DNA from 3 places in the Plantactinospora sonchi genome. Region 1 is predicted to be linked to each of the others. Evidence: riboswitches for the same ligand, from Rfam matches in the RefSeq annotation. Region 1 holds a riboswitch; each other region holds the start of a gene.
The links. Region 1 has a riboswitch for cobalamin ahead of V1633_RS31700 (ribonucleoside-diphosphate reductase subunit alpha). Riboswitches for the same ligand answer to the same signal wherever they lie in the genome.
Positions count from the first base shown of each region.

Region 2: linked by a shared signal. The riboswitch ahead of metE (5-methyltetrahydropteroyltriglutamate--homocysteine S-methyltransferase) and the one ahead of V1633_RS31700 (ribonucleoside-diphosphate reductase subunit alpha) in region 1 are both predicted to bind cobalamin.
Region 3: linked by a shared signal. The riboswitch ahead of V1633_RS25265 (prenyltransferase/squalene oxidase repeat-containing protein) and the one ahead of V1633_RS31700 (ribonucleoside-diphosphate reductase subunit alpha) in region 1 are both predicted to bind cobalamin.

Region 1 covers NZ_JAZGQK010000034.1:18,688-28,450, reverse strand. The annotation lists gene V1633_RS31710 (HNH endonuclease) at 1-796, shown strand, start outside; gene V1633_RS31705 (SDR family oxidoreductase) at 870-1,652, opposite strand; cobalamin riboswitch at 1,920-2,155, shown strand; gene V1633_RS31700 (ribonucleoside-diphosphate reductase subunit alpha) at 2,299-4,734, shown strand; gene V1633_RS31695 (ribonucleotide-diphosphate reductase subunit beta) at 4,785-5,780, shown strand; gene V1633_RS31690 (carbohydrate ABC transporter permease) at 5,846-6,712, opposite strand; gene V1633_RS31685 (carbohydrate ABC transporter permease) at 6,712-7,734, opposite strand; gene V1633_RS31680 (extracellular solute-binding protein) at 7,742-8,929, opposite strand.
Region 2 covers NZ_JAZGQK010000006.1:584,739-594,501, forward strand. The annotation lists gene groL (chaperonin GroEL) at 18-1,589, opposite strand; gene V1633_RS09140 (DUF5994 family protein) at 1,758-2,294, opposite strand; gene V1633_RS09145 (LapA family protein) at 2,390-2,737, opposite strand; gene metE (5-methyltetrahydropteroyltriglutamate--homocysteine S-methyltransferase) at 2,940-5,192, opposite strand; cobalamin riboswitch at 5,309-5,525, opposite strand; gene V1633_RS09155 (glycoside hydrolase family 11 protein) at 5,796-6,785, opposite strand; gene V1633_RS09160 (LysR family transcriptional regulator) at 7,362-8,285, opposite strand; gene V1633_RS09165 (type 1 glutamine amidotransferase domain-containing protein) at 8,412-9,116, shown strand; gene V1633_RS09170 (MFS transporter) at 9,294-9,763, shown strand, end outside.
Region 3 covers NZ_JAZGQK010000023.1:70,859-80,621, reverse strand. The annotation lists gene hisG (ATP phosphoribosyltransferase) at 1-496, shown strand, start outside; gene V1633_RS25290 (helix-turn-helix domain-containing protein) at 767-991, opposite strand; gene V1633_RS25285 (hypothetical protein) at 988-1,131, opposite strand; gene V1633_RS25280 (VOC family protein) at 1,457-1,849, shown strand; gene V1633_RS25275 (hypothetical protein) at 1,890-2,972, opposite strand; gene V1633_RS25270 (prenyltransferase/squalene oxidase repeat-containing protein) at 2,972-5,863, opposite strand; cobalamin riboswitch at 5,959-6,099, opposite strand; cobalamin riboswitch at 6,171-6,299, shown strand; gene V1633_RS25265 (prenyltransferase/squalene oxidase repeat-containing protein) at 6,404-7,861, shown strand; gene V1633_RS25260 (hypothetical protein) at 8,007-8,324, opposite strand; gene V1633_RS25255 (TM2 domain-containing protein) at 8,398-8,934, opposite strand; gene V1633_RS25250 (N-6 DNA methylase) at 9,102-9,763, shown strand, end outside.

The sequences.
Region 1 (9,763 bases):
CAAGACGCACTACCCACACAACCAGGTGGTCGGCGGCGGCTTCTTCAGCGGGTTCGCCCAGTTGCCGATTTCCGAGGCGTGGCAGTTGTTCGGCGAGGCGAACGGCGTGGCGAGTCTTGACGAGATGCGCCGGAGTGTCGGGCGGTACCGCAGGGCGCCAATCACCTTGGACGAGGACCCGGTCATCGGTTGCGTCTTCGTCCGCGACACCCGGTTCTTCCCGGCCGACGCGCTGGCCGGCCCGCCACCGGACTTCGCCCCCAACATCGTGCAGGGCAAGAGCTACGACCTGGCTGTGCATCCCGCAGTCGACTACTTCCACCTGCTCGTCGAGCGGCTCGTCGACAGGCCGGTCGAGATCGACATGGCCGAGCCCTGGCATCGACCCGGCCCGGTGTACGGCGACCCCCGCCTCGCGCCCCAGCGGCTCGGTCAGCAGTCGTTCAAGGCGGTGGTGCTGGGGGCGTACGAGCGCCGCTGTGCCATCACCGGCAACCGGGTCCGGCCCGTGTTGCAGGCGGCCCACATCCGGCCACTCAGCAAGGGCGGTGAGCACCGCCTCGACAATGGTCTGCTGCTCCGGTCGGATGTGCACATCATGTTCGACCAGGGCTACCTGAGTGTCGACCCGAAACACCGCCTGCTGGTCAGCCCTCGACTCCGCAGTGAGTTCGGCAACGGCGACCAGTTCTACGCCAAGGCGGGAAGCGAGATCGCTCTCCCGGAGCGACGGACTGATCGACCGAGCCGCGAGTTCCTGGAATGGCACGCCGACACGGTGTTCAAAGCCGCGTGACCCGGATCCGCCCGGCGAAGGCGGCCAGGGCCAGACTGAAATCACCGCCCCCGCGTCATCCCGGTTCAGCGGGTCACCCCGGTTCGGTGCGTCGGCCAGCGAGGTAGTCGGGCCAGGTGATGCGGCCCCGTTCTCCGGTGTCGGTGGTCAGCGCACCGGAGCGGAACGCCCGACCGAGTCGGCCCGGCACGGGCAGTCGGAGCAGCGGTCGTCGGAGACCCCGGGCGGTCAGCCAGGCTCGGGCGCCGTCCGCGAGGCTCAGCACCTCCGGGCCGCCGTACTCCTCGATGGTCCGGCCGGCCGGTGCGGAGATCCGGCGTACCAGGTGGGCCGCGACGTCGTGGACGTCGACCGGTTGCCCGACGATTTTCGGGTCGACCGGCAGCACCGGGAACCGGGCGAGTCTGGTGAGCGCCTCGTCGAGCAGGTCGTGGAACTGGGTGACCCGCAGGATGGTCCACGGCACCGGCCCGTCCGCCACGATCGCCTCGGCGTCGAGTTTGACCCGGTAGTACGAGAACGGCACCCGGTCGATGCCGACGATCGAGACGTACACCAGATGGCGTACCCCGGCGGTGCCGGCGGCGTCGACCAGCCGGCGGGTGCCGTCGACGTCGACGTGACGGGTGTAACCGCGCTGGTACGGTGCCGAGGCGAGGTGGAGCACGGTGTCGACGTCCGCCAGCGCGGCGGCCAGGCCCTCGCCGGTGGCCAGGTCGGCCCGGACCCGCTCGACCACATCGTCGCCGCCCTTCGGGGTACGGCTCATCGCCCGGGTCGGCCGTCCGGCCCGGACCAGCTCCGGCGTGAGTACCTGGCCGAGCCGCCCGGTCGCCCCGGTCACCAGGATCGTCATCGTTTCCTCCCACCCGTGGTCCGTGGTGCCCAGTCGAGGGTGGCCCGTCCAGCCCGTCGGCGTGGCGGTTCCGCCGATCCACCCGTCGGGGTCGTGATCGTCTCCATGTCGGATGGACGGTGTGTCGCGCGGTGGTGTGACGCGTCGTCGCCGCCGTCGTGTTCGAGGCGGGCCGCCGCACCCCCGGCCTCGACACCCTCCGATCTGGTGATCACGACGACACGCCGACACGACATCTTGGGTGTGACTTTTGGGGCGGCCCTATATATGGTGTCTCACGCAGCTGGTTCGGTCGCCGCTCCACGGCGGCCGAGGCAAGAGGGAACCCGGTGTGAATCCGGGACTGCCCCGCAGCGGTGAGTGGGAACGACCGCCGTCACCACGCACTGGGTCGGCATCCGGTAGTCGCCGGATGCGCCTGGGAAGCGACGGCCAGTAGGTGAACACGGGACCTCCCGTGCCGGCCCACGAGTCCGAAGACCTGCCAGCGCGCCGCGTACCTGTCCGTACGCGGCGGTCCGAGGCCGCGCGGGACGGCCGACGCCACCGACGTACGTGTTCGCGCGTACCCGTCGGCGTCCCCGCGTGCCCGCCGGACCACCTGAAGGCGACGCGCGAGGAGAGAATTGTGACGCTCACCGAGGTCCTGCCGACCGGCCCGGAAGCGGGAGACAGCGAGGTACCCGCCTCCCGGCGCCCGCAGATGCGGGTTCGCAAGCGCAACGGCGACACCGAACCGGTGGACGTCAACAAGATCGTCCGGGCGGTGGAACGTTGGGCGGACGAGCTGACCGACGTCGACCCGCTGCGGGTGGCGACCCGGACCATCAGCGGCCTGTACGACGGGGCGACCACCGCCGAGCTGGACCGGCTCTCCATCCAGACCGCCGCCGAGATGATCGGCGAGGAGCCGCAGTACTCCCGGCTCGCGGCGCGACTACTGGCCGGCTACATCGACAAGGAGGTCCGGGGACAGGGCATCGCCTCGTTCAGCCAGGCGATCCGGCTCGGTCACGAGCACGGGCTGGTCGGTGACGAGACCGCCGAGTTCGTCCGGATCAACGCCCGGAAGCTCGACGACGCCGTCGACCCGGACGCCGACCGGCGGTTCGAGTACTTCGGACTCCGTACGGTCTACGACCGCTACCTGCTGCGTCACCCGACCAGCCGGCTCGTGGTGGAGACCCCGCAGTACTGGCTGCTGCGGGTCGCCTGCGGCCTGTCCCGTACGCCCGGCGAGGCGATCTCCTTCTACCGGCTGATGTCGTCGCTGGCGTACCTGCCCAGCTCGCCGACGCTGTTCAACTCCGGCACCCGGCACACCCAGATGTCCTCCTGCTACCTGGTCGACTCGCCGCGCGACGAACTCGGCTCGATTTACGACCGGTACGCCCAGGTCGCACACCTGTCGAAGTTCGCCGGCGGGATCGGCATCGCCTGGTCCCGGGTCCGGTCCCGGGGCGCGCTGATCCGGGGCACCAACGGCCAGTCCAACGGGATCGTGCCGTTCCTGCGTACCCTCGACGCGTCGGTGGCGGCGGTCAACCAGGGCGGTCGACGCAAGGGTGCGGCCTGCGTCTACCTGGAGCCGTGGCACCCGGACATCGAGGACTTCCTCCAGTTGCGGGACAACACCGGCGAGGACGCCCGGCGTACCCACAACCTCAACCTGGCCAACTGGATCCCGGACGAGTTCATGCGCCGGGTCGAGGCCGACGCGGTGTGGTCGCTCTTCGACCCGGACGAGGTGCCGGAGCTGCCCGACCTGTGGGGCGAGGAGTTCGACGCGGCGTACCGGGCGGCCGAGGAACAGGGCCGGTACGTCCGCCAGGTCCCGGCCCGGGAACTGTACGGCCGGATGATGCGGACCCTGGCCCAGACCGGCAACGGCTGGATGACCTTCAAGGACACCTCGAACCGGCTCTGCAACCAGACCGCGCAACCGGGCAACGTCGTGCACCTGTCGAACCTCTGTACCGAGATCATCGAGGTCTCCAACGACACCGAGACCGCCGTGTGCAACCTCGGCTCGATCAACCTGGCCGCGCACCTCGCCGGCGCCGCGGACGGTGGCGACGGGATCGACTGGGCCCGACTGCGGGACACCGTCCGGACCGCGGTGACCTTCCTGGACCGGGTCATCGACATCAACTACTACCCGAGCCCGCAGGCGGCGGCGAGCAACCCGCGCTGGCGTCCGGTCGGGCTCGGCATGATGGGCCTGCAGGACGTCTTCTTCGCGCTGCGGATGCCGTTCGACTCGGCGGAGGCGAAGGAGTTGTCGACCCGGGTCGCCGAGGAGGTCTACCTGACCGCGCTGGAGACCTCGGCCGGGCTCGCCGAGGAGTTCGGCGCGCACCCGGCGTACGCCGAGACCCGGGTCGCGGCCGGGCAGCTCCAGCCCGACCTGTGGGGGGTGACCGGCGTCCAGACCGAGCGGTGGGCGGCGCTGCGGGACCGGATCGCCGCGCACGGGCTGCGTAACTCGCTGCTGGTGGCGATCGCCCCGACCGCGACCATCGCCTCGATCGCCGGCTGCTACGAGTGCATCGAGCCGCAGGTCTCCAACCTGTTCAAGCGGGAGACCCTCAGCGGGGAGTTCCTGCAGATCAACACGGCGCTGGTCCGGGAACTGAAGGCCCAGGGGCTGTGGACCGAGGAGATCCGGACCGCGATCAAGCGCGCGGACGGCTCGGTGCAGGGCATCGAGGCGCTCCCGGCCGAGCTGCGGGAGCTGTACCGGACCGCCTGGGAGCTGCCGCAGCGGTCGCTGATCGACCTCGCGGCGGCCCGGGCCCCGTACGTGGACCAGTCGCAGTCGCTGAACCTGTTCATGGCGTCCCCGGAGATCGGCCGGCTCAGCTCGATGTACCTGTACGCCTGGAAGTCCGGCCTGAAGACCACGTACTACCTGCGGTCCCGGCCGGCGACCCGGATCCAGCAGGCGACCGTGTCACCGGTCCGGGCCGGCGCCGTCCGGGGACCGCTGGTCACCCTGCCTGTCGCGGGCGCGGACGACGCCGTCGACGCGGCGCTGGCCTGTTCGCTGGAGAACCCCGAGGCCTGCGAAGCCTGCCAGTGACCCGGCGACCGCCGCCTCACCCGACCACCACCGAAAGCGAGACCTGAACCATGCTGCTCGACCCGGGTCTGGACCTGACCCTGCGCCCGATGCGCTATCCGCACTTCTTCGACCGGTACCGCGACGCGATCAAGAACACCTGGACCGTCGAGGAGGTCGACCTGCACAGCGACCTCGCCGACCTGGAGCGGCTCACCCCGGCCGAACGGCACCTGGTCAGCCGGCTGGTCGCGTTCTTCGCCACCGGCGACACGATCGTGGCGAACAACCTGGTGCTCAACCTCTACCAGCACGTCAACTCGCCGGAGGGGCGGCTCTACCTGTCCCGCCAGCTCTTCGAGGAGGCGGTGCACGTCCAGTTCTACCTCAACCTGCTCGACACGTACGTGCCGGACGAGACGGAGCGGTACGCGGCGTTCTCGGCGATCGACAACATCCCGTCGATCCGTCGCAAGGCGGAGTTCTGCTTCCGCTGGATCGACTCGGTCTTCGAACTGCGCAAGCTGGCGAGCCGGGAGGACCGCCGGGCGTTCCTGCTCAACCTGATCTGTTTCGCGGCCTGCATCGAGGGTCTGTTCTTCTACGGCGCCTTCGCGTACGTCTACTTCCTGCGTTCCCGTGGCCTGCTGCACGGGCTCGCCTCCGGCACGAACTGGGTGTTCCGCGACGAGTCGATGCACATGGCGTTCGCCTTCGACGTGGTCGACACGGTCCGCCGGGAGGAGCCGGAGCTCTTCGACGCCGAAATGGAACAGCAGGTCCGGGAGATGCTCGCCGAGGCGGTCGAGTGCGAGGTGCAGTTCGCCGAGGACCTGCTCGGCCAGGGGGTGCCCGGGCTCTCCCTGCCGGACATGCGGGAGTACCTGCAGCACGTCGCGGACCGCCGGCTGGCGCAGTTGGACATCGCGCCGCTCTACGGGTCGGGCAACCCGTTCGCCTTCATGGAGCTGCAGGACGTCCAGGAGCTGTCGAACTTCTTCGAGCGGCGGGTCTCGGCGTACCAGGTCGGGGTGACCGGCACCGTCCGGTTCGACGACGACTTCTGACCCGGATGCCGCACGGCGGGCGACCGGTACCGGTCGCCCGCCGTGCGGTTCGCCCTGGGCCAGGCTCAGCCCTTCACGGCGCCGGTCAGCCCGCCGACGATCCGACGCTGGAAAAGGCTGAAGAACAGCAGCGCCGGGAGCATCGACAGGGAGGTGAACGCCAGCACCTTGGCCGTGTCGACCGAGTACTGCGAGGCGAAGGCCTGTACGCCGAGGGGCAGCGTGAAGGTCTCCTCCCGGTTGAGGATGAACAGCGGCAACAGGTAGCCGTTCCAACTGTTGATGAAGGTCAGGATGGCCACGGTGACCACCCCCGGCAGGGACAGCGGCAGCACCATCCGCCAGAAGAAGCCGAGCCGGCCGCAACCGTCGATTGACGCCGCCTCCTGGATCTCGTCCGGGATGGCCCGGACGAACGGCACCAGGATGATGATCGTCATCGGGATGGCGAACCCGATCTGCGGCAGGATCACCCCGGGCAGCGTGTTCATCAGCCCGAGCGTCCTGACCAGGATGTAGAGCGGGGTGATCGCCACGGTGAGCGGGAACATCAGACCGGCGGCGAAGAGCGAGTACATCGCCCCCCGGCCCCGGAACCGGTAACGGGCGAGGATGTAGCTCGTCATGAGCCCGAGCGTGACCACACCCGCGGTGGTGACCAGGGCGACGATGGTGGAGTTGAGCACCTGACGCCAGAACACCTCACCGGTCAGCACGTCGAGGTAGTTGCCGGTCTGCCACGGACTCGGCCAGCCCGCCGGGTCGTTGGTGATCTGCGAGTTCGTCCGGAAGCCGCCGAGGATGATGTAGACGACCGGGGCCAGCATCGCCCCGATCAACAGCACCGCGACGAGATACACGGCCGGGTCGCCCCAGCCCGTCTTCCGAGGCGCCCGGATCGGCCCGCGCGCGGCTACGGCGGTCGCGGCCATCAGTTCCTCCCTCCGGTGATCGCGCCCTCGGTGTCACGGCGCAGGACGAACCGCTGGTAGACCAACGCCACGACGAGCGAGACGGCGAACAGCACCACGGCCACCGCGTTGCCGTACCCGTACTCGCCGGCCATCCGGCCGTTGGCCACCATGTACGTGGCCATCGTCGACGTACCCGCCGTCGAGGCGATGTACTGGCCCCAGATGATGTAGACGAGGTCGAACAACTGCAGGGCGCCGATCATCGACAGGAAGGCCCAGATCCGGATCGTCGGCCCGAGCAGCGGCAGGGTGATCCGGCGCTGGATCTGCCAGTAGGACGCCCCGTCGATCGCCGCGGCCTCGGTCAGCTCCTCCGGGATGCCCTGCAGGCCGGCGAGGAAGAGGATCACGGCGAAGCCGATGTACTTCCAGGTGAGGATGCCCATCAGCGTCCAGATGGCCCGGTCCGGGTCGGATAGCCAGTCGCTGCGCAGCCAACCCATCCCCAGATCCTCGAGCAGGGCGTTGACGGCGCCGTTGCCCTGGAGCAGCAGGCTCCAGCCGGTGCCGACGACCACCTCGGAGATCACGTACGGGACGAAGACGAGGACCCGGATGAGGGTCTGGCCCCGCATCTTCCGGTTCAGCAACAGCGCGAGCAGGAGGGCGGCCGGCCCCTGCAGCACCAGCGACAGCACGACGATCGCCGCGTTGTGCTGCAGGGCGTCGATGAACGTGCCGTCCTGGAAGATCAGCACGTAGTTGCGCAGGCCGACGAACTCGGTGGGTGGGCCGTACCCCTGCCAGCTGAAGAAGCCGTAGTAGGCGGCCATGGCGACGGGAAGGATGACGAAGGACAGGAAGACGAGCAGTGTCGGGCCCGTCATCAGCGCGATTTCCAGCCGGGCGGGCCATCCGATGCCCTTGCGGCGACGGCGCCGGGTCGGGGGCGGCACGACAGGCGTGCCACCCCCGACCGTCGTCATCTCCGCCGACCGGTCCTGCGCGAGCTGCACGCTCTCGCGGTCTGTGTCGAACATGAGGTGGTTATCTCACCGACCGCTGGGCGGCGGTCTTGACCGCACTGACGATGTCCTCGGGGGTGCCCTTACCGGCCAGCAGGTTCACCACGGCGGTGTTGAGGGCGTTGCCGACGTTCTGCCCGTAGACCGTGTCGAGCCACTGCGAGACGTACGGAGCCTTGTTGTAGGCCGCGAGCACCGACTTCAGATGCGTCTCGGTCACCGCGCCCTGCGCCTCGCTGTTCACCGGCGGCGCCTGGAAGGCCTTGTAGTAGGCCTCCTGCACCGGCGTCTGCAGCATGTAGTTCAGGAAGGCGGTGCATTCCGCCTTGGGCGCCTGCTTGGAGCAGGAGTAACCGTCGACGCCGCCGAGGATCGCGCCGGGTTCACCCGCGCCGCCCTCGATGCTGGGGAACGGGAACCAGTCCAGGTCGGGCAGCGGCTTCTGGTCCGGCGTCAACGAGCCGATGACACCCGGGTTCCACGCGCCCATGAGTTCCATCGCCGCCTTGTGGTTGGCGAGCAGACCGGCCGAGCTGTTCGCGCCCTGCTGGGCCGAGGTCGTCAGGAAGCCGTTGTTGAACGGCTGCGTCGCGGCGAACTGCTGGACGTCCTGCCCGGCCTTCAACCAGCAGGGATCGTCGAAGTTCATGGACTTGGCCGTCTCGGTGAGCGTGGCCGTGCTGCACTCACGCAGCGCGAAGAAGTAGTAGTAGAAGGCGGCCGGCCAGGCGTCCTTGGCGCCGATGGCGATCGGCTGGGTGCCCGAGGCCTTCAGCTTGTCGACGGCGGTCTGGAGCTCGGCGAGCGTGGTCGGCGTCTGGGTGATGCCGGCCTTGGCGAACAGGTCCTTGCTGTAGAAGAAGCCGCCGGGCAGGACCGCCACGGGCATCGCGTAGACCTTGCCGTCGATCGTCTGCGCCTTGAACGACCCCTCCGAGACCACCTTCTTGGTCGCGTCGGTGATCCCGCCGGTGATGTCCATCAGCTGGCCGGCCTTGACCATCGCGGCCATCTTGCCGCCGCCGCGCTGCAGGAACACGTCAGGGGCGTCCCCGGAGTTCAGCGCGGTCTGCAGCTTGCCGTCCAGGTCCTCGTTCTGGATCGACTGGATCTCGATCGTCACGTTCGGGTTGGCAGCCTGGAAGTCGGCGACGGTCTTCTCCCAGAACGCCTTGCCCGGACCTGTCGAGGCGTTGTGCCAGAAACTCATCGTGACCTTGCCGCCGCTGCTGCCGTCACCTTCCGAATCCCCGGAACCACAGGCGGCCGTTCCCAGGACGCCCGTCGCCAGGACTACCGACAGAGTCAGTAGCTTTCCTGCCCTCATCAACCTGTCCTCTCTGCCGAATGTGCCCAGCTGAGCCTTCTGGGCGAACGGAGACGTCGGTCCCAGCTGTCCAGGGTGGACGCGAGGGCCGCCGTCCCCCCGTCGACAGGCGCCGTCCGGCGGAGGGGCTCGCAGCCACTCGCAGTCGTCTTCGCGCCCGCCGGACGTCACATCATCTGTCTATCGACGGGCAAAGACTCGCAGAGGGAACCGAAAAATTCAAGACACGTTTCGGAAACTTCCAGGGGGTGGAGAGGTCGGCGGTGGCACCGCCAGCGCGATGCGGAATGCCTGGTGCCGGCGTCCTCTGCCGAGCTGATCACGACTACGAATCGATACAGCGGCGCCTGGGACACGTTTGGCTTCGGATCGTCCGAGAATCGGACGGATGACCGCTGTACTCGGGTGCCCCTGCCGAGCCCGTCGCGTCTTGTATCGGAGGAGTTCCGGAAACTGTTCATCGGGCGGACCGATCGAACGCCGCGCGGGGATCCGCCCGACCGCGCGGAGGGCTGGCACGCCTTCGCCCCATCGATGGGCGAGGGCGTGTGGCGCGGGCGGTGGAGGTGACGCCCGGGCCGTACGGTGGCCGGTAGGGTGCGTCCGTGGGTGTCGTACGGTCCGGAGAGGCGCACCGTCGCGCCCGATGTCGGGACGCCGGAGATTCACCGTACGGACAGCCGCCGCCCGACTGCCGGTCGCCTGTGCCGGGTTGGA
Region 2 (9,763 bases), on a different contig from region 1:
TCCGGTGCCGGGGGCGTCTACGGCTTGTCGACGACGAGCACCTCGGTGGTCAGGAACAGGGCGGCGATCGACGCGGCGTTCTGCAGCGCGGAGCGGGTCACCTTGGCCGGCTCGACGATCCCCGCTCCGAGCATGTCGACGTACGCACCGGTGGCGGCGTCGAGGCCGTGGCCAGGCGGAAGTGAACCGACCCTCTCGGCCACCACGGCACCCTCAAGACCGGCGTTGTCGGCGATCTGCCTGAGCGGGGCGGTCAACGCGACCCGCACGATGTTGGCGCCGGTGGCCTCGTCGCCGACCAGGTCGAGCTTGTCGAACGCCGTCACGGCGGCATTGGCCAGGGCCACCCCGCCGCCGGGGAGCAGACCCTCCTCGATGGCGGCCCTGGCGTTGCGGACGGCGTCCTCGATGCGGTGCTTGCGCTCCTTGAGTTCCACCTCGGTGGCCGCACCGACCTTGATCACGGCGATACCGCCGGCCAGCTTGGCCAGTCGTTCCTGCAGCCTCTCCCGGTCGTGGTCCGACTCGCTGTGCTGGATCTCGGCGCGGAGCTGGGCGACCCGGCCGGCGATCTGGTCCGGGTCACCGGCGCCGTCGACGATCGTGGTCCCGTCCAGGGTGGCGATCACCCTGCGGGCCCGGCCCAGCATGTCGAGGGTGACCGATTCCAGGGTGAGGCCCACGGTGTCGCTGACGACCTGACCGTTGGTCAGGACGGCGAGGTCGGTCAGCATCGCCGCGCGACGTTCACCGAAACCCGGCGCCTTGACGGCCAGCGAGGCGAAGGTACCCCGCGCCTTGTTGACGACCAGGGTGGCGAGGGCGTCACCCTCGACGTCCTCGGCGATGATGACCAGCGGCCTACCCGCCTGCTGCACCTTCTCCAGGACAGGGAGCAGGCTGAGCAGACTCGAGATCCTGTTCTCGACGATGAGGAGGTAGGGGTCGTCGAGCACACTCTCCATCCGCTCACTGTCCGTGATGAAGTAGGGCGAGAGGTAGCCCTTGTCGACGCGCATGCCCTCGGTGAGTTCAAGCTCCAGGCCGAAGCCGTTGCTCTCCTCGACGGTGATGACGCCTTCCTTGCCGACCCTGTCCATCGCTTCGGCGATGATCTCGCCGACGCCGGGGTCGTTGGCGGAGATGGACGCGGTGGCCGCGATCTGTGCCCTGGTCTCGACATCCTGGGCCTGGTGACGGAGTGCCTCGGTCACCGCGCTGACGGCCTGCTCGATGCCGCGCTTGAGCGAGACCGGGTTCGCGCCGGCGGCGACGTTGCGCAGCCCTTCGCGTACCAGGGCCTGGGCCAGGACGGTGGCCGTCGTGGTGCCGTCGCCGGCGACGTCGTCGGTCTTCTTGGCGACCTCTTTGACCAGTTCGGCGCCGAGCTTCTCGTACGGATCGTCGAGCCTGATCTCCCTGGCGATGCTGACCCCGTCGTTGGTGATGGTCGGTGCACCCCAGTCGCTGCCCAGTACGACGTTGCGGCCCTTCGGGCCCAGCGTCACCTTCACCGTGTCGGCGAGGATGTTCATCCCACGTTCGAGACCACGACGGGCGTCCTCACCGAATGCGATCAACTTGGCCATCTGTGTCGTCCTCCACTCGTCGTGCTGGCGTCCAGCACTGTTCGGACCGACCTGTGATGACGTACCCGCCCCACGAGGGGCGCATCCCATTCGGTTGACACCCGCGAAGGGCGGGTGCGATCCACGCCCCGGCGACCGCGCTGGTCACCGGCCTGTCCACCCGGCCCACTAGCCCACCACGCGGCGGCCGGACCGGCCGCCTTCGTCCTCCCAGACGGCCTCCGGGGCGGAGTCGTCGACCTCGCCGGTGCTGGCTGTGGTCACGGTGCGGAGGATGTGTCGGGGACCGATCCGGTTGCTGGCTATGGCGGCGAGGACCATCGCCGCGTCGGCGATGTTGCTCGCGGTGTCCGGCGCGACGACCAGCAGGTCGACGCGGTCGCCGTTGTCGCACAGGGCGGTGAGCAGGCTGACGGGCTGGCTGGTGAAGTAGCCGAGCCGTAGGACCCGGCCGGCCACCCCCAGACGGCGGGGACGGCTGTCCCATCCGTCGGCGGCGAGGACGAGCCGGGTCACCGGTCCCCGGAGCCTGTCGATGGCCAGGACGAGCCCCGGCAACTCCGCCACCGGGTCGGTCGAGCGGGGCCACCAGCCACCGTCCAGCAGGGTTCGGCGGGAGCCGGTCGGCTCCATCCGCAGTCGGGGAGTGGACGGTGGCGTCGGCGAGTGCGTCGGGGCGCGGCTCGCGGGGATTGTCTGTGTCATGGCAGGCCCTTCACGCCCGTCGCCGCGAGAAGACGCGGCGAGGGCTGCGGTGGGAAGGAGGTGGAGCAGGGCGTCGGCTGTGCGCAGGGTGCGGGTCAGTGGTGCTGCCGACGGGACAGGCGGCGCAGTTGGGTGATGCGGGCGGCACCGACCACCATGGTCAGGATCGCGGCGCCGACACCGGCGATCAGCATGGCCAGGGCCGTCGGCAGGGTCCCGTGCATCCACAGGAAGGTGACCTCGACACTCTGCGTGTTCTGCAGCATGAAGACGATGAGCACCACGCAGATGAGCGCGGCGACGCAGATCCCGACCCAGGCGGCGCCGGTACGGGTGTGCGGCAGCCGGGTGGTCGGCGACGGCGGGGCGCCCGGAGGCCGTGCTGGTGCCGTGGTGCCCGGGTCGGTCGACGTGCTTCCGATGTGGTGCAGGTCGTCGGACATGGCAACCCCCTCTGGGGGTGGGGCCGGTATGGCGGGCACCTCAAGGCTGGGATGTCATCGCTTCCGGAATGACCCCATCGTACGCTTGTTCGGCCCGACATGTCTGGTCTCGGGCGGGTGCACCTGCACCGGGGTTGGTGGCGCGGTCCAGGAGCGGTACCGGGGTGGCACACCGCGAGGCGATGTCCCACCCCGGCCGGGTTCAGCCGCCGCGTACCTCGGCCGCGGCGGCGACGAGGTGCCGCAGTGACGCCTCGACCTCGGGGTAGCCGCGGGTCTTGAGGCCGCAGTCGGGGTTGACCCACAGCCGCTGCGCGGGCACGGCCGCGACCGCCCGGCGCAGTGCCTCGACGACCTCGTCGTGCGACGGCACCCGTGGCGAGTGGATGTCCCACACGCCCGGACCGACGCCGCGGCCGTAGCCGATCTCCGCGAGGTCGTCGAGCACCTCCATCTTCGACCGGGACGCCTCGATGCTGGTGACGTCCGCGTCCAGGGCGTCGATGGCGGTGATCACCTCGCCGAACTCGCTGTAGCAGAGATGGGTGTGGATCTGGGTGTCGTCGGCGACACCGCTGGTCGCCAGCCGGAACGCGCCGACGGCCCAGTCGAGGTACGCCTTCTGGTCCGCCGCGCGCAGTGGCAGCGTCTCCCGCAGCGCGGGCTCGTCGACCTGGATGACCCGGATCCCGGCCCGCTCAAGGTCCTGACACTCGTCGCGCAGGGCAAGGGCGACCTGGTCGGCGGTGTCGGCGAGTGGCTGGTCGGTACGGACGAACGACCAGGCCAGGATGGTGACCGGGCCGGTGAGCATGCCCTTGACCGGCTGGTCGGTCAGCGACTGGGCGTAGCGGGACCACTCGACCGTCATCGGGGCCCGACGGGCGACGTCGGCGTAGATGATCGGCGGGCGGACACAGCGCGAGCCGTAGGACTGCACCCAGCCGTGCCCGGTGGCGGCGAACCCGGCCAACTGCTCGCCGAAGTACTGGACCATGTCGTTGCGTTCCGGCTCGCCGTGCACCAGCACGTCCAGGCCCAGCCGCTCCTGCAACCGGATGACGTGCTCGATCTCGGTACGCATCCGCTGGCGGTAACCGGCGTCGTCGAGTCGGCCGGCCCGATGGTCGGCCCGGGCCCTGCGCAGTTCGTCGGTCTGCGGGAACGAGCCGATGGTGGTGGTCGGCAGTGGTGGCAGGTCGAGCCGGGCCCGCTGGGCGGCGGACCGCTCCGGGTAGGGCCCGCGTCGCCGGTCGGCCGGGGTCAGCGTGGCCAACCGGGACCGTACCGTGGTGTCGCGCCATCCGGCCGGGGCTGCCGGCAGCGGCTCGGGCAGTCGGGCGGCGCCGTCGCGCAGGGCGCGGCTGAGCAGTACGACCTCGTCGACCTTCTGTCGGGCGAACGCGAGCCGCTGACGCAGGTCGGGGTCGAGGCTCGTCTCGCTGGACAGGTCCACCGGCACGTGCAGCAGTGAGCACGACGTCGAGACGGCGACGTGGTCGGCGAGCCCGGTCACGACCGCGCCGGACGCGGTCGCGGTGCGCAGGTCGGTACGCCAGACGTTGCGCCCGTCGACCAGTCCGGCGACGATCGTCCTGCCCCTCAGTGGGCCGGCGCCGGCGAGCCGGGTCAGGTTGCCGGGGCCGCCGGCCACCAGGTCCAGGCCGAGTGCTTCGACCGGTGTGTCGAGCAGGGCGGGCAGTGCGTCGCCGAGTTCGCCGAAGTAGCTGGCCACGAAGATCTTCGGCCGGCGTTCCACGGCGCAGAGTCGGGTGTAGGCGTCGCGTAGCGCGGTGATCCGGGTCGGGTCGCGGTCGGCGACGTAACCGGGCTCGTCCAGTTGCACCCACTCGACGCCGGCGTCGGCCAGCGCCCGCAGGATCTCGGCGTACGTCTCGACCAGGTCGTCCAGCCGGTCGAACGGTTCACCACTCGACGCCGGGGACTTGGCGAGCAACAGGAACGTGGCCGGCCCGACCAGCACGGGGCGCGTACGCACACCGAGGTCGCGGGCTTCGGCGTACTCCGCCAGCGCCTTGGCGGGGTTGGCCGCGAAGACGGTGTCCGGGCCGATCTCCGGGACGAGGTAGTGGTAGTTGGTGTCGAACCACTTCGTCAGCTCCAGGGCCGGCTCGGTGTCCACGCCGCGCGCCATCGCGAAGTAGGTGTCCAGTTCGCTCAGGCCGAGCCGGGTGAAGCGGGTCGGGACCGCACCGACCGCCACGGCGGTGTCGAGCATGTGGTCGTAGTAGGAGAAGGTGTTCGACGGGATCGCGTCCAGGCGCGCGTCACGCAGCGTCTGCCAGACCTCGGCGCGCAGCCCGGCCGCGGTGCGCTCCAGCGCGGCGGCGTCGATGCTGCCCGCCCAGTACGCCTCGACGGCTTTCTTGAGTTCGCGGTTCCCGCCGATGCGCGGGTAGCCGAGCACGGTGCTCTGCCCGAATCCGGTGGTCACAAAGGGTCCTTCCCTCGAAGTGCCCGACGACAGCTGGCGAGGGCACGGGGGAAGGGCACGGCACGACCGCGCTTCCGCCCCTGGCCCTCCCGAGAGGCCGTCGGCGGCGCACACCGTCGGTGTACGCGGTGCGGGCAGGTCTTCGGACTTGTGGGCGCGACCGGACAACCGGTCTCCTACTGGCCGTCGCTTCCCAGACCCCGGATGGGTCCAGTGCTCGATGACGGCGGTCGTTCCCACTCACCGCTGCGGGGCAGTCCCGGACTCACACCGGGTTCCCTCTTACGACGCCCCGACTGGCTGCCGGGGCGAACCAGCACTACCGGACATCGTACGGCGGGCGAGCCGATCCCGGACGGTTCGTCCGACGGTGTCGGGTCCGACACGAGGCCGGTGACCGGCGGGACGGGCCGGCAGCGTGGCGCCACGGCGACCGGTGCGGGTGCTGTCGGAACCGGTGGCGGGTGGGTGCCGGCCCCGGCACACAAAGGTCATCCGGCAGAACCCGAAGTCCCGTGAGGGGGGTTCCGCCGGATGACCGTGGTCCGGGGGTGCCCGGCGCGGGTGGGGGCCGACCGCGTCGACACCCCACCCGCGCTCAGGTCAGCCGGTTCCGCAGGACGCGGTTGGTGTCGTGTTGTTGCCGTTCTTGTAGAGCGTGATGCCGAAGTTGTTGCCGTTGCCGTTCGGACGCGCGGTGAGCGTGCCGCTGCTGCCGCTGACCGACGCGTTCCAGCTGCTCTGCAGGCTCTGGCCGCCGTTGGTGCGGATGGTGACGACCCAGTTGCTGGCACCGCTGACCGAGAAGGTCGTGTTGAACCGGTCGGACCATTCCTCGGCGCGGCTCACGCTGACCGAGCAGCTACCACCGCCACCACCGGGCGGCGTGGTCGTGGGGTTCGGGTTGGGGTTGCCACCGCCACCGCCGCCCTCCCGGACGGTGATGTCGGAGCTTCCCTGGCTCTGGTAGCCCTCGGTGGCCATGATCTGGTAGTAGTGGTTGCCGAGGTTCAGACCGGCGCGGGCCCAGGCGTCGAAGTGGTTGGCGGTGGTGATGGTGCCGCTGCTCCGCTTCTGCTGGCGGACAGACCAGTACTGGTAGAACGTGGCGGTGCCGTCGATCGACGGCTGGTTCACCCGCTGGCTGCGGAGGATGTCGTAGGTGCCGCCGTCGGTGGTGACGGTACCCATCCGGGTGGCGCCGCTGCTCGGGTTGTAGCTGCCGAAGTTCTCGACGATGTAGTACTCGATGAGCGGGTTCCGCGTCCAGCCGTACAGGGCGAGGTAGGTGTTGTTGTTGCCCGGGTTGTAGGTGCCCGAGTAGGTGATCGTCCGGCGGGTTCCGGGGTTCCAGCCCTTGCCGCCGACCCAGTTGTTGGTGCTCCTGCTCCACGAGCTGGAGTACCGGCCGTTCTCGCGCAACACTACGCAGGCGTCGCCGCTGTCCTTCCAGAACGAGAAGAAGAACCCGTTGTGCGTGCCTTCCGTGCTCGAGCAGACCTGCCGGTCCGCCTCGGCCTGGGCGGGGCTGGACACGAGTGCGGTCATTCCGGCGGTGACCAACGCGATGGCGCAGGCACTGCCGATGAGCATCCTGAGGCGTCCGCCGCGTCTGCGGCCCCTGGACTGGACGGGGGGTGCGTTCATGTACTTGCTTCCTCCTCGTGAGGGCTGGCCGGGGCCAGCAGCGCGGCACGACCCGACGGGTGAGCTTTCGGCGGCCGGGGGACGGCCACCGGGGTCGGTGCACATGTCGCGCGGTGGTGGTGGGGCCGGTCGTACTGCACGACGACCGGAGGAGTAGGTCGCGGTGGGTGGCATCGGCGGCGATTGAGGCCCGTCGATGGCGTCAGTATTGGCCCCGCGTCGTTGCCTTGTCAACAACTATCGGAAACGTTGTGGAAACCTGCCCCGGGCCACGGATTTCGGCGTCGGAGACATCCGGCCTGGCCAGTAGTTACGGCGGGTGGGGTCAGGTACGGGGTCGACCTGCCGGAGCTCTGGTAGAAGGATCGGGATCCGCGTCACCGGCTCCGAAAGTTCCGGAGATCTTCCGGACCATGTCGCCCCTGGCGATCCCACCGGGGGTGTCGTCCACCAGGGTGCGCGGGTGTCCGGCCGGCTCAGGACCGCGGCGACGGCCAGCGGCGGGTCACCACCGGGCGGTGGTCACCAGGAGCGGGCGGTCCGGAGGATGGTGTCGCGAACCCGGGTCGCCTCCGGACTGAGTACGGAGTTCACGCGCTCGGCGATGAAGCCGGTGTTGATCGGCGGCTCCTCGGGTTCGAGGAGCGGGACCAGGGCCCCGGTGCGCAGTTCGTCGGCGCACAGGTAGCGCGGCAGGACGGTGACACCCGCGCCCGCCACGGCGGCGGCCAGCACACCGCGCAGATCGGGGACCACCAGGGCGGCCACGCCGGTCAGTCGGTGGCGGAAGACGTGCCGCCAGTAGCGGCGGAGGATCGGCAGGTCCTCGGCATAGGTGATCAGCGGTACGCCCTCCAGGGGCGTCGAGTCGTCCGCGCTTAGGGGGCCGATCCGGACACTCCAGGTCGGCGCGGACACCAGGACGAACTCCTCGTCCATCAGCGGTGTGGCGACGACCGAGCGCCCGCGCGGGCGTACGGCGGACAGGACGAGGTCGAAACGCCGGGCGCGCAGGCCGTCGAGCAGTTCCTCGGCGAGTCCGGTGCTGACCCGTAGTCGTACGCCATGCGCGACGAGCGGCGCGAGGGCCGGCAGTACCCGGACGGCCAGCAGCTCGGCGGGCCCGCCCAGGTGTACTGGTTTGGCGGGGGCCGTGGCGTCGCGTTCGGCGACGAGGGCGAGTTGGTCCATGGGTGCCGAGATCCGGGCGGCCAGGTCGTTGGCGACGGCGGTGGGCGCCACGCCGCGCGGCAGCCGTTCGAACAGCTGGTGGTCGAGTTGCTGTTCGAGCGCGCGGATCTGGCCGGTCACGGTCGGCTGGGCCAGTCCGAGGCGGCGCGCGGCCTCGGTGAGCGAGCCGGCCCGGTACACCGCGAGAAAGGTCCGGAGCTGGGTGAGATCGAGTGGCCGCCCGGCCGCCGAGCCATCGGAATTCCTTGGGTCCACACCAGTAATCCTATTGGTTTGCTGAGGGCAGGCCGACCTACCGTCGAGACCGTCAACCGGCGTGCTGCCGCCGGTGACCAGCCCTTCGGCCGGTATCGGCCGGAAACAACCGACGGAGTGGACAACATGGCGAAGATCCTGTTTGTGATGACCGGCGCGGACCACTGGACGCTGGCCGACGGTGAACGGCATCCCACCGGCTACTGGGGCGAGGAGTTCGCCGCCCCGTACCGGGCACTCACCGCAGCCGGCTACGAGGTGGTCGTCGCCACCCCGGGTGGTGTGGTCCCGACGGTCGACCAGGCCAGCCTGGCCCCCCACCTCAACGGCGGTCAGCAGGGCGCGGACGCGGTCGTCGCGCTGCTCGACGAGGCGGAGGTGCTGCGCCGACCGATCCGCCTGGCCGACGTCGACCCCGCCGACTACGCGGCGGTCTTCTACCCGGGCGGCCACGGTCCGATGGAGGACCTGTCCGGGGACGCCGAGTCGGCCCGGGTGATCACCGAGACCCTGGACTCCGGCAGGCCCCTGGCGCTGGTCTGCCACGGCGTGGCGGCCCTGCTGGCGACCGAGACGCCGGACCGGGTGTCACCGCTGCACGGGTACCAGGTCACCGGTTTCACCCGGAACGAGGAGACCCAGACCGGGCTCGCCGACCGGGCCAGGTGGCTGCTGCAGGACCGGCTGGTCGCGCTCGGCGTGCGGTTCAGCGAGGGTGACGCGTGGGCGCCGCACGTGGTGACCGACCGCAACCTGATCACGGGGCAGAACCCTGCCTCCTCCGCCCGGCTCGCCGCCACCCTGGTGGAGCGGCTCGGCACGGGCGCCTGATTCCGGAGTACGCGGGACGCGGTCCGGCACCGCGTCCCGCGCCCCCGGGGCGGACCACTGTCCGTTCCGCCGTCGTGCCCGGCGGTCGCGCCCCACCCGGCTGCTGTCGACGCCGACGGTCGCGCCTCGCCCGGCGTCGCACCGCACCCCTCAACACCGCGAAAGTTCGACCTTCCCATGGCAACCCAACCAAGTCTCAGCATCCGGTCTCCGATCCCCGTCCTGGTCGCGGTCCTCGGGCTCGGCGCGGTCATCGTGTCGATGATGCAGACCCTCGTCGTGCCGATCCTGGGCGTCATCCGACAGGACCTGCACGCCTCCACCGCCGATGCCACCTGGCTCACCACCGCCACCCTGCTCGCGGCGGCGGTCTGTACGCCACTCGCCGGCCGGCTCGGCGACCAGTACGGCAGCCGCCGGGTCTTCCTCGGCGTGCTCGCCCTCACCCTCGCCGGGTCTGTCCTCGCCGCCACCACCCGCACGCTGGCGTGGCTGATCGTCGCCCGGGCACTGCAGGGCGTCTCGACCGCGCTCTTCCCACTCGCCCAGTCGGTGCTGCGGAACCAGCTGCCCACCGCACGGATGCCCGGGGCGATGGGGACGATCAGCGGTGCGCTGGCCCTCGGCAACGCCGTGGCGCTGGTCAG
Region 3 (9,763 bases), on a different contig from region 1:
CGGGGTGGTGGAGCGGCACCTCGCCGAGCGCGGCGTCGACGCCGAGGTGATCCGGCTCGACGGCGCGGTGGAGAACGCCGTACGCCTCGGCGTCGCCGACGTGGTCGCCGACGTGGTCTCCACCGGGGCCACCCTTCGGCAGGCCGGCCTGGCGATCATCGGGGAGCCGATCCTGCGCTCGTCGGCGGTGCTGATCCGCCGCACCGGTGCCTCGGCCAACCCCCAGGTGGACCAGCTCGTCCGGCGGTTGCAGGGTGTGCTGGTGGCCCGCCGTTACGTCATGTTGGCCTACGACGTCCGGGCCGATCTGCTGGAGAAGGCGAGCGCGTTGACCCCGGGGATCGAGTCCCCGACCATCTCGCCGCTGCACCGCGAGGGGTGGGTGGCGGTCCAGGCGATGGTGCTGCGGCGCGACGTACACCGGATCATGGACGAGTTGTACGAGGTCGGGGCCCGGGCGATCCTGGTCACCGACATCCACGCCTGCCGACTCTGACCGGCCGGCGCCGGCCCGGGGTCTGGGTGCCCCGGGACCGGCCCGCCGGGGCGGGCCGGTCAGCGCGGCCACGGCCACTGTCTGTCCTTGACGTCCCGGGGGACGGAAGTAGCGGCAGACGGTGGTCGTCCCCCTCCTGGCCCACGTGGTGCAGGACCACGGTAGGCCGCCGGGGTACGTCGACGCGAGGGATAATCCGCACAGCGACCCCGTCCACGGTGTGCTCCCGCACAGTGGACGACCGGTCCGCCGTCGACGGTTTCCGGCGGGTCAGCCGGTGGCCAGGTCGAGCGCCCGGATGGCGAGCCAGAGTTCGTGTCGGGCGTTCGGCGCGTGCAGCAGCGAACGTCCCAGCGCCTGCTCGGCCCGGACGAGTCGTTTCCGGGTGGCCGAGGGCGAGATGCCGAGTGCGGTCGAGGTCGTGACCAGATGGGTGTCCGCGTCCAGCCAGGCCCGGACCGTGTCGATCATGACCGACCGGTCGGCCCGGGTCAACGCAGAACGGTTCCCCGGGTGCGCTGTCCGAGCCAGTCGAGGATGGTGCGCACCGCGTCGGGCCGGAGCGACAACCGGGCGAGCGTCAGCAGGTCCTCGGTACGGCCGGGATCCGCGACCTCCGTGGACTGCCGGCTCATCAGGCGGCTCCTCGCGTACGTCCGCCCGGGCCCTCCGGCCCCGGGAGACGACCGGCCCGGAGCGGTGGAACGTCTCCGCCGTGCCCGGCGCCAGGCTGTGCGGAGAAGCCTACCCGGCGGAGCCGGACCCGTCCCCGGGCTGTTCCGCGCCCGACGTCCTGGATGGCCCGACGGTCGGGTAACACCACGGCGCCCCGGAACGCTCTTCCCTACGGGGCCGGGACGGAGGGGCTCCTCGGCACCCTATCGTCGAGGTCCGTCCCGGCCCGTCACAGGTTTTCGCCCCGCGCCCGGTGCCGGTGACCGAACCCCTAGTCTCGTCCGGATGCGGATCGAACTCGTGACAGTGATCGTCGAGGAGTACGACCCGGCGATCGAGTTCTTCACCACTGCCCTCGGCTTCGAACTGGTCGAGGACTCGCCGTCGCTGACCAACGACGGCCGTCCGAAGCGGTGGGTGGTGGTCCGGCCACCCGGCGCGCAGACCGGGATCCTGCTCGCCCGCGCCGACGGGGAGCGGCAGCACGGCGCGGTCGGTGACCAGGCGGCGGGCCGGGTCGGGTTCTTCCTCCGGGTCGACGACTTCTCCGCCGCCCATGCCCGGATGACCGCCGCCGGCGTCGAGTTCGTGACCGCCCCGCGTGCCGAGCCGTACGGCCGGGTGGCGGTCTTCCTGGACATCGCCGGCAACCGGTGGGATCTGCTCGGACCGGCCTGACCGCCACCGCGACGAGTCGGGCCCGACCACCGACCGGGCGTCAGGCCGCGTCTCGACCGGGCGTCAGTCGGTGCGGCCGGCGACGCCGGGCCGTGTAGGCGCCGCCGGCCGCGAGCAGCCCGACCAGGGCGACGCCCGCGACGACCGGCAGCACCGAGCCGCCGCCGGTACGGTGCGGCGCGACCGGCGCGGCGTCGACGACCCGGGGTCCGGCGGCGCCCCCTGACGCGGTGCCTGGCGACGGGACGCCCAGCGACGCCGCGTTCGACGGCGGCACCGAACCGTCGAGCGCGGCGTCCGGCGTCGGACCGGTGAACGGCGGCGTCGAAACGGTACCGGCCGGCGGAGCCGGAAAGTCGTTCGTACCCTGGTCGGGGCGACCCGTCGTGCCGTCGGTTCCGGTGCCGCCGTCGGCCTGTCCGGCGGGGCTGTCCGGACCGGTGTCACCCCCGCCACCGGGACGCGGTGCGGTGGGCCGCGACGTCGTACCGGTCGGGGTGCGGTTGTGTGCGCGCACCGTGTCCGGGGAGAACGCGGGTCGCCCGACCGTGCCGCCGATGTCGGTGCCGCCGAAGATCCACAGGTCGACGCTGCCGGGGCGGGGCCGGTAACTCATCGCCCCGAGCTGGCTGTACGTCCAGGTGTCCGCGCCGGCGTCGGCGTGCCAGTACGACCAGTACGCCGACGCCGGCGGGGTCAGCACGCACGCCTCCTCCTCCGGCGGTGGGTACTGCCGACCACCCTGGTGGCCGCTGTACCCGATCCGGCAGATGAACGCCGGACCGTCGTGCCCCGTCCCGGTGGTCCGCCAGCCGCCCTGGTTGAGCAGCTCGTATCCGGTCGTGGGGGTGCTGCCGCAGGAGCGCAGCAGCGGCCCTCCCCAGTGTCCGAAGTCGACGGCCAGGACAACGCCGGAGGTGGTGGTGCACCGGTCGACCGGTAGCGGATCGGCCGACGCCGGGCCGGCTCCGACGACCGGCACCGCCAGCAGGGCCACGAGGCCGGCGGCGACCAGCCGGAGCGGCTGCCACCTGGCGGGCCGCTCCGGCGACAGGGCCACGGGACCGGCGGCCGGCCGGAGTCGCTGCCGCCCGGGACGCGAGCGGGCCTGCGGGGCGCCCATCAGTTCCGTTCCGTCCGGTCCGCGGCCGTCGCGGGCGCCGTCGCGGCATCCGGCGAGGAGGTCGAGGACGAGTCGGTTGCCGTCACCAGGCGGCGACGTCGGCTGGTGGCCAGCACCAGTCCGCCGCCGAGGCCGATCAACGCGGCCGCGAGCCAGCCCAGTCGGCCGATGTCGGCGCCGGTCAGCGCGAGCCCGCCTCCGCTACCGGACGGGTGGTCACCAGGTGGTCCGGAGCCGCCCGGCGCTGGGTCCGGGTCCGGGGTGACGGTGGTGACGTCCCGGTACAGCGTCCCGAACGAGGTGCCGACCGCCCCGCCGAGCGCCTGGACCGAGGCCCGCAGGTCGGAGCCGTCCGGCCCGTCCGAGGCGACGTCGAACCCACCGTCGGGATTCTGCCGCGCCGCCAGGAACGCCCGGGCCCGGCTGACCTGCGCTCCGTAGCGGGACCGGTCGAGGCTGAGACCCTGGATGGCGAGGGCCGCCGAGTTGGTGGAGTTGCCGGCGGCACCCGGGAAACCGCCGTCCGGACGCTGTTGCGCGGCGATCCAGTCCAGCGCCTTGCCGACCGCCGCCGCGTCCTCGTCACCGGGCAGCAGGTCCAGTGCCATCGCGGCGATCGCCGTACTGTCCACATCGGCGTCGCCGGTGTCCGGGATCAGGCTCGGCCACGAGCCGTCCGGGGCCTGCAGCCCGCGCAGGTACGCCACCGGCCCGGCCACCCGCTCGACGTCACCCGCCCGTACCTGGGCCATGATGCCGAGGGACTGGGAGAAGACCGAGGTCGCGTAGGTGTAGTTGCCGGGCCCGGCACAGCTGCGGTCGGTACCGGTGCTGGCCTCGGCGCAGATGGCCGTGCCGAGAGCGTCGATCAGGTCCGTGCCGGCGAATTTCCTGGGGTCGTGACCGGTCGCCTCGGCGAGCAGTGCCAGCTTGCCGATCGAGCCACCGCTGGCGTACGGGGTGCCGACGCCGGTCCAGCCGAGCACACCGCGACCGCTGCCGTCCCGCCCCGAACCGTCGAGGAACCGGAGCATCCGGGCCAGCGCGCCGTCGTCGCCGGTCGCGGCGAGTGCGTACCCGGTGTCGATGGTGAGCCCGAAGTCGGCGAAACCCGATCCGGCCAGCGTCTCGTGGTAGTGCCCGTCGACCAGCCGTACCGGGTCGACAAGGTACGCCACGCCCCGGGTCAGGTCCGGCCCCGGGTCGGCCGGCGGGTTACCCGTCGGTGTGCCGCCGGGGCTGCCGCTCGGGCCCGGGCCGGGCGTGCTCGGCGACGGGCTCGGCGCGGTCGGGTCGTGGACCAGGGTCGCCAGGTCGACGCCGGCCAGTGCCGGTACCGCGAGCACGCTGGCGTACAGGTCGACGTCCGGGGTGAACTCGTCGGGGACGAACCCGCCGCCCTCCTGCTGGCGGGCGGCGAGCCAGGACCGTCCGGGTGCCGCCGCGGCCGGCGCGCCGAGCGCGGTCAGCGCCTGCACGGCGGAGCCGGTGCTGCCGGTGTCCCCGCCCGGCGCGCCGAGGTACGGCGGGAAGCCGCCGTCGGTCATCCGCTGGGCGAGCAGGTAGTCCTTCGCCTTCGCCACCGCCGGTGCGGCATCGGGGACCAGACTCAACGCCTGCGCCACGAAGCCGGTCGTGCCGACCTCCGACTCGCACCAGTCGCCGGGCAGGATCAGTGAACCGGCGAATCCACCGTCGGCGCACTGCAACTGGCGCAGCCGGTCGACGGCCGACACCGGCACCTCGACTCCGGCCCTGGCCAGCGCGAGTACGCCGATCGCCTGCGGCACCGGCGCGGCGATCCCGTGGAAGTCCCCGGGCGCGGTGCAGTTGCCGAGGCTGCCCGCCTCCGCGCAGACGTTGTCCAGCAGCGTGCCGGGCAGGTCGCGGCCCCCGAAGCCGGTGGCGTCCCGACCGACGATCTCGGCGAGCAGGGAGAGCTGGGCCACCGCCGCCGAGTTCGGCGGGGAGCCGGTCCCGTCCGGGTAGGCGTACGTGTCGACGTGCGCGGCCAGGTGGTCGACGACCCGGCGCAGTGCGGCGTCCTGGCTCCCGGCGGCGGCCAACGCGATCCCGACCTGGAAGGTACGGGTGTGGTCGGGGAATCCGCCGACCTCGTTGAAGACGTGGTCGCCGTCGGTCAGCTGGCCCACCAGGTACGCCGCACCCCGGGCCACGGCGTCGCCGGCCGGCGGATCCGACGGCTGCCCGCTCGGGGTCGGCGTGCCGGTCGGTGCGTCGGTCGGGTCACCGCCGCCGGGGCCGGTGGCTCGCACCGAGGCCGGGCTGAAGGACGGCTGACCGCCCGCGCCGCCGATCTCGGTGCCCCCGAAGACCCACGCCTCGACCTCGCCCGGCGCCGGTACGTGGGACAGCGCACCGAGCGGGCTGTACGTCCAGTGCTCCTGACCGGCCGGCGCCAGCCAGTACGACCAGTACGCCGAGGCGGGCGGGGTCTGCGGGCACGCCTCCTGCGCCGGGGTCGGGTACTCCGTCGCGTCGTCGAACTCCGGGTTCCCGATCCGGCAGACGAAGCCGGGACCGTCGTGCACGGTGCCGGTGGTCCGGAATCCCGCCTGGTGCAGCAGTTCCAGGCCGTTGGTGGGGGAGAGGGCGCAGCCGCGTACCACCGGCCCATCCCACGGGCCGAAGTCGACGGCGACGACCGCGCCCCGGGTGGGGGTGCAGTCGCCGACCGGGCCGGCGGATCCGACGAGGTTCACCGGCTCCGCCGCCACCGCGACGGTGAACCCGACCAGGGCGGCCGTCGCGGCCGCCAGGACGGCGACCAGGCCGGCCAGCGACGCCCGTAGCCGACGCCGGACAGACCGCGGCCGACGCCGGGTGGGAACGGGGGTGAGGGGGACGGTAGGGGCGGGAGCGGGGCTCATGACGGGCCTCCTGGAGCGGCGGCCGGAGCGGGATGCTCGGGCCCACCCGGTGGAGACCAGGAGCGCCGATCCCGCGCCGTGGACCTCGACGGCGCTTGCGGTGGTGGTCCAGCGCAGGTAATCCGACTCGTCCGTCGGGTGACGGACCTACGGTTGCGGGCCAGTGCCGGGTTTTGACCGGCTTCCCCTGCGAGTACTGGACGGGTGGAGCGCCGACATCTGAACACAGCGCGGTGTCGCAGGTCAACGCCGGGCACGGCGCCGGGCAGTGTCCACTGTCACTACAGACGGCGGGACCGGTGTGCGCTACCGTCCCTGGGTCACCGCGTGGGGGAATCCGGTGGAAGTCCGGAGCTGACGCGCAACGGTAGGAGACGGTACGAGGCCGGTCCTCGTCGTCCCGAGCCCGAATGCCCTGCGGTGGTGCAGTACTGCGGATCCCGACCACGCGACCGGGCGGCGACCGCCTCCTTCCGCGGTGGCCCAGGGGCACTCCGGCACGGGGCGACTCGTCGACCCCCATCCAGAGGAGTCCGAACGATGACCCGCGGCGTACCCGCCACCCCGTCCCGTACCCCACGGCCGCCACGAACCGGCCGACGACTGTTCACCGCCGGCCTGGCCGGTGTGCTCTGCACGGTGCTGCTCGCCCCGTCCACCGCACGGGCCACCTCCACCCCGACCCAGGTCACCAGCGCGGTGACCAGCGGGGTGGCGTACCTGAAGACCCTGCAACGGGCCGACGGCGGCTTCGCCGGAGCCGGCCTGTCGAACGAGTGGGCGTTCAGCGCGTTCGCCGCCGCCGGGGTCGCCGTCGTCGACCTCACCCCGGGCGGCGACACCAGCCGCGACGCCCGCACCGTCTACCGGGGCCTGCTCGCCGACCCCGCCTGGCCGGGCGCCGCCCCGGTCGCCACCGACTACCAGCGGGCGGTGCTCAACACGTACGCCGCCGGGATCGACCCGGCCCGGGTCTCGGCCGGCCGGAACCTGATCGCGGACGTGGCCTCGTACTGGCAGCCGACCGAACCCGGCTACTGGGGACCGTCGGGCCTGTTCAACGGGACCATCTTCGGCCTGCTCGCCCTCGCCGGGGCGAAGACCAGCACCGGGGCGAGGCGGGTGCCCCAGCGGCTGCTCGACGCGTCGATCAGCGTGGTACGCGCCAACCAGCACACCGACGGGGGCTGGAACTTCGGCAAGGCCGAGGGCAACCCGAGCCAGCTCGCCGCGACCAGCGACATCGACATGACCGGTGCCGCCCTCGCCGCGCTCTGCTCCGGCGGCGTCCCGAACACCGACGCGGCGGTGCAGGCCGGGAAGAACTTCCTCAAGCGGAAACTGGTGAACGCCTCCGGCGCGTTCACCGCCCTGTTCGGGCCGAACGCCAACTCCAACGGCTGGGCGGTCTCCGGGCTGAACGCCTGCGGCTTCCCGAGCCAGGGCACCGAGTTCACCACGACGGCGGGGAAGACCCCGGTCGACTTCCTCCGTACCCTGCAGGTCCTGCCTGGCGGTGGGTTCCGGTACCAGCCGAGCAGCACCGGGGCGACCGCCTACCCGTCGATCGACGCCGTCCGGGCGCTGGCCGGCGGCGGCTTCACCGCCGCGCCGCCCACGCCGGTCACCGCCGGCACCCCCCGCTGGGTCGCCAGCACCGGGTTCACCCCGGGACAGGCCAGCACCGTCGCGGTTGTCGTCGACGCTGGTACGTCGACCGGTCTGCGGGTCTGCGCGGTCCGGGTCACCCCGACCGGCGCCACGACCACGCTCGGCGCGGTCCTCGACGCGGCTGCCGGCGGTGCCGCCGCCCCGGCGGGCTGCGTCACCGGCCACGCCCCCGCCTCCGGCGGCGGTACCGTCACCTCGATCAACGGGGTCGGCAACACCGGCGGTACGAGCTGGCGGTTCGGTGTCGACGGCGGTGCGGAGGCCCCGGCGAACCGGGACAGTGTGGTCAACCTCGGCGACACCGTCTCGCTGCGCTACGGCAGCTGACCCTCGTCCGGCCGACCAGGAAGGTCCCGGCGGGGCGGCGGTTGCCCGTCGTTCCGCCGGGCGCCCGGTGGTCCACGTTCGTTCCGCCGGGCCGGTTTCCGGTGGGTCGGTCGGTCCCGAGGCTCCACGTCCACCGGCGGCGGGGCTACCCGTCCCGGTGCTGGACGATCGACGCGTTGTCGCCGGTCGAGGCGATCCCGCGCAGCTCGCCGTCGACCACGATGGCGCGCGGGCCGTGCGGAGTCGGCTGCGGGCGCTGGTCGGGACGGTCCGGCGGTGGCGACCCGGCACGCCGTGGCCACACCATCACGGCCGCGGCGACCCCGGCCGCTCCGGAGACCACGCCGGCGACCCAGCCCGCCGCCTCCAGCCCCGACAGTCCGAAGAAGACGGTCGCGAGCCCGGCCGCCACGGTGAAGGACAGGCAGACGAAGAAGATGACCCAACGTCGGGTAGCCGTCATGCCTCCATCATCGGAGGCGGCCGCCAGCACACAATGCCGAAGCTGAATTCCGACGGTGCCGTGGTGGTACCGCTCAGGGCTGTAGCCCGGCGAGGACCCGGGCGTTGTGCGTGCTGACGCCCCCGGCGGCGAGCAGTGGCGCCATGACCATGTACGTCAGCCAGGTGAGCGGCATCGTCACCAGGCCGATGACCAGGAACATCAGTACCACGTTGAGCCAGAACAGCACCCAGAAGCTGATCATCAGCAGGATGCCGGTCGCGATCCGGCCGGCGTACAGGTTGCCGAGGCCGAAGATGCCGAGGAAGCCGAGGACGAGCTCCAGGGCGACCGCCGCCCCGGCGGACTTCTGCGGTACGACCACCACGATCGGCACGGGTGCCGGCACCGGCACCAGTTCGCCGCCCGGTGGTGGAGCCGGCGGTGGATACATCCCGGGCGGCGGGTAGGACGCGGTGGCCGGAAAGGAGAGGGTCGGGTCGGGCCCGGGGCTCGGCGACAGCGGCACCGGCAGGCTCAGCGGAAGCGTGGGGTGTGGCTCGTCCCGGTACGTCGGCTGGTGGCCGCGATGTCCCGGCTGCCACCCCGGGGGAGAGGCGGAATCGGTCACTCGCCCAGTGTCACCGTCCCGCCGGCTCCACGGTCACCGGCTGTTCGGTCGTTGATGCCCGCCGTCGGGCGTGCCGGACGCGGCGGCAGCCGGAGACGGTGTGCTACGTCGCCTCTGTGAATCATGTCAACGGTCATGATGATCGACAGATGTGACACACTGCTGAGGTGCAGGAGAACCCGACGGTCACGGCAGCGGAGATCGCCCGCCTCGCCGGAGTCGGACGCGCCGCGGTGAGCAACTGGCGCAAGCGCCACGCCGACTTCCCTACGCCTCTGCGCGGTGCCCCGGCCAGTCCCGAGTTCGACCTGCTCCAGGTGGAGCGGTGGCTCCGCGCGCAGGGCAAACTCCCCGGATTGTCCCCTGTGGACCGGCTCTGGCGACGGCTCGCCGCCGGAGACAGCCCGTCCGCCGCCCTCGTCGCCGCCGGTACGCTGCTGCTCGCCCGGCACCGGGGCGAGCACCCCGAACCCGGCCAGGTCGCGCCGTACCTCGCCCCGGTCGGCCCCGAGATCGGCGCACTCGTTGACGAACTGGGCCCACGGGCCAGCTTCGACGAGCTGTGGCAGCGGTTCGCCACGCCCGGACCGGGACGCTCCTGGGCCACCCCGGACGACGTCGCCGACCTGATGGTCGCGCTGACCGGCGTCGACGGTGGCACCGTACTCGATCCGGCCTGCGGGTCCGGGGCCACGCTGCGGGCCGCCGTCCGGGCCGGCTGCACCGAGGCGTACGGACAGGAACTCGACGGGTCTCTCGCCCGGCTGGCCGGACTCTGGCTGGCGCTGCGGGACGTACCCGGGGAGGTGCTTCCCGGGGACTCCCTGCG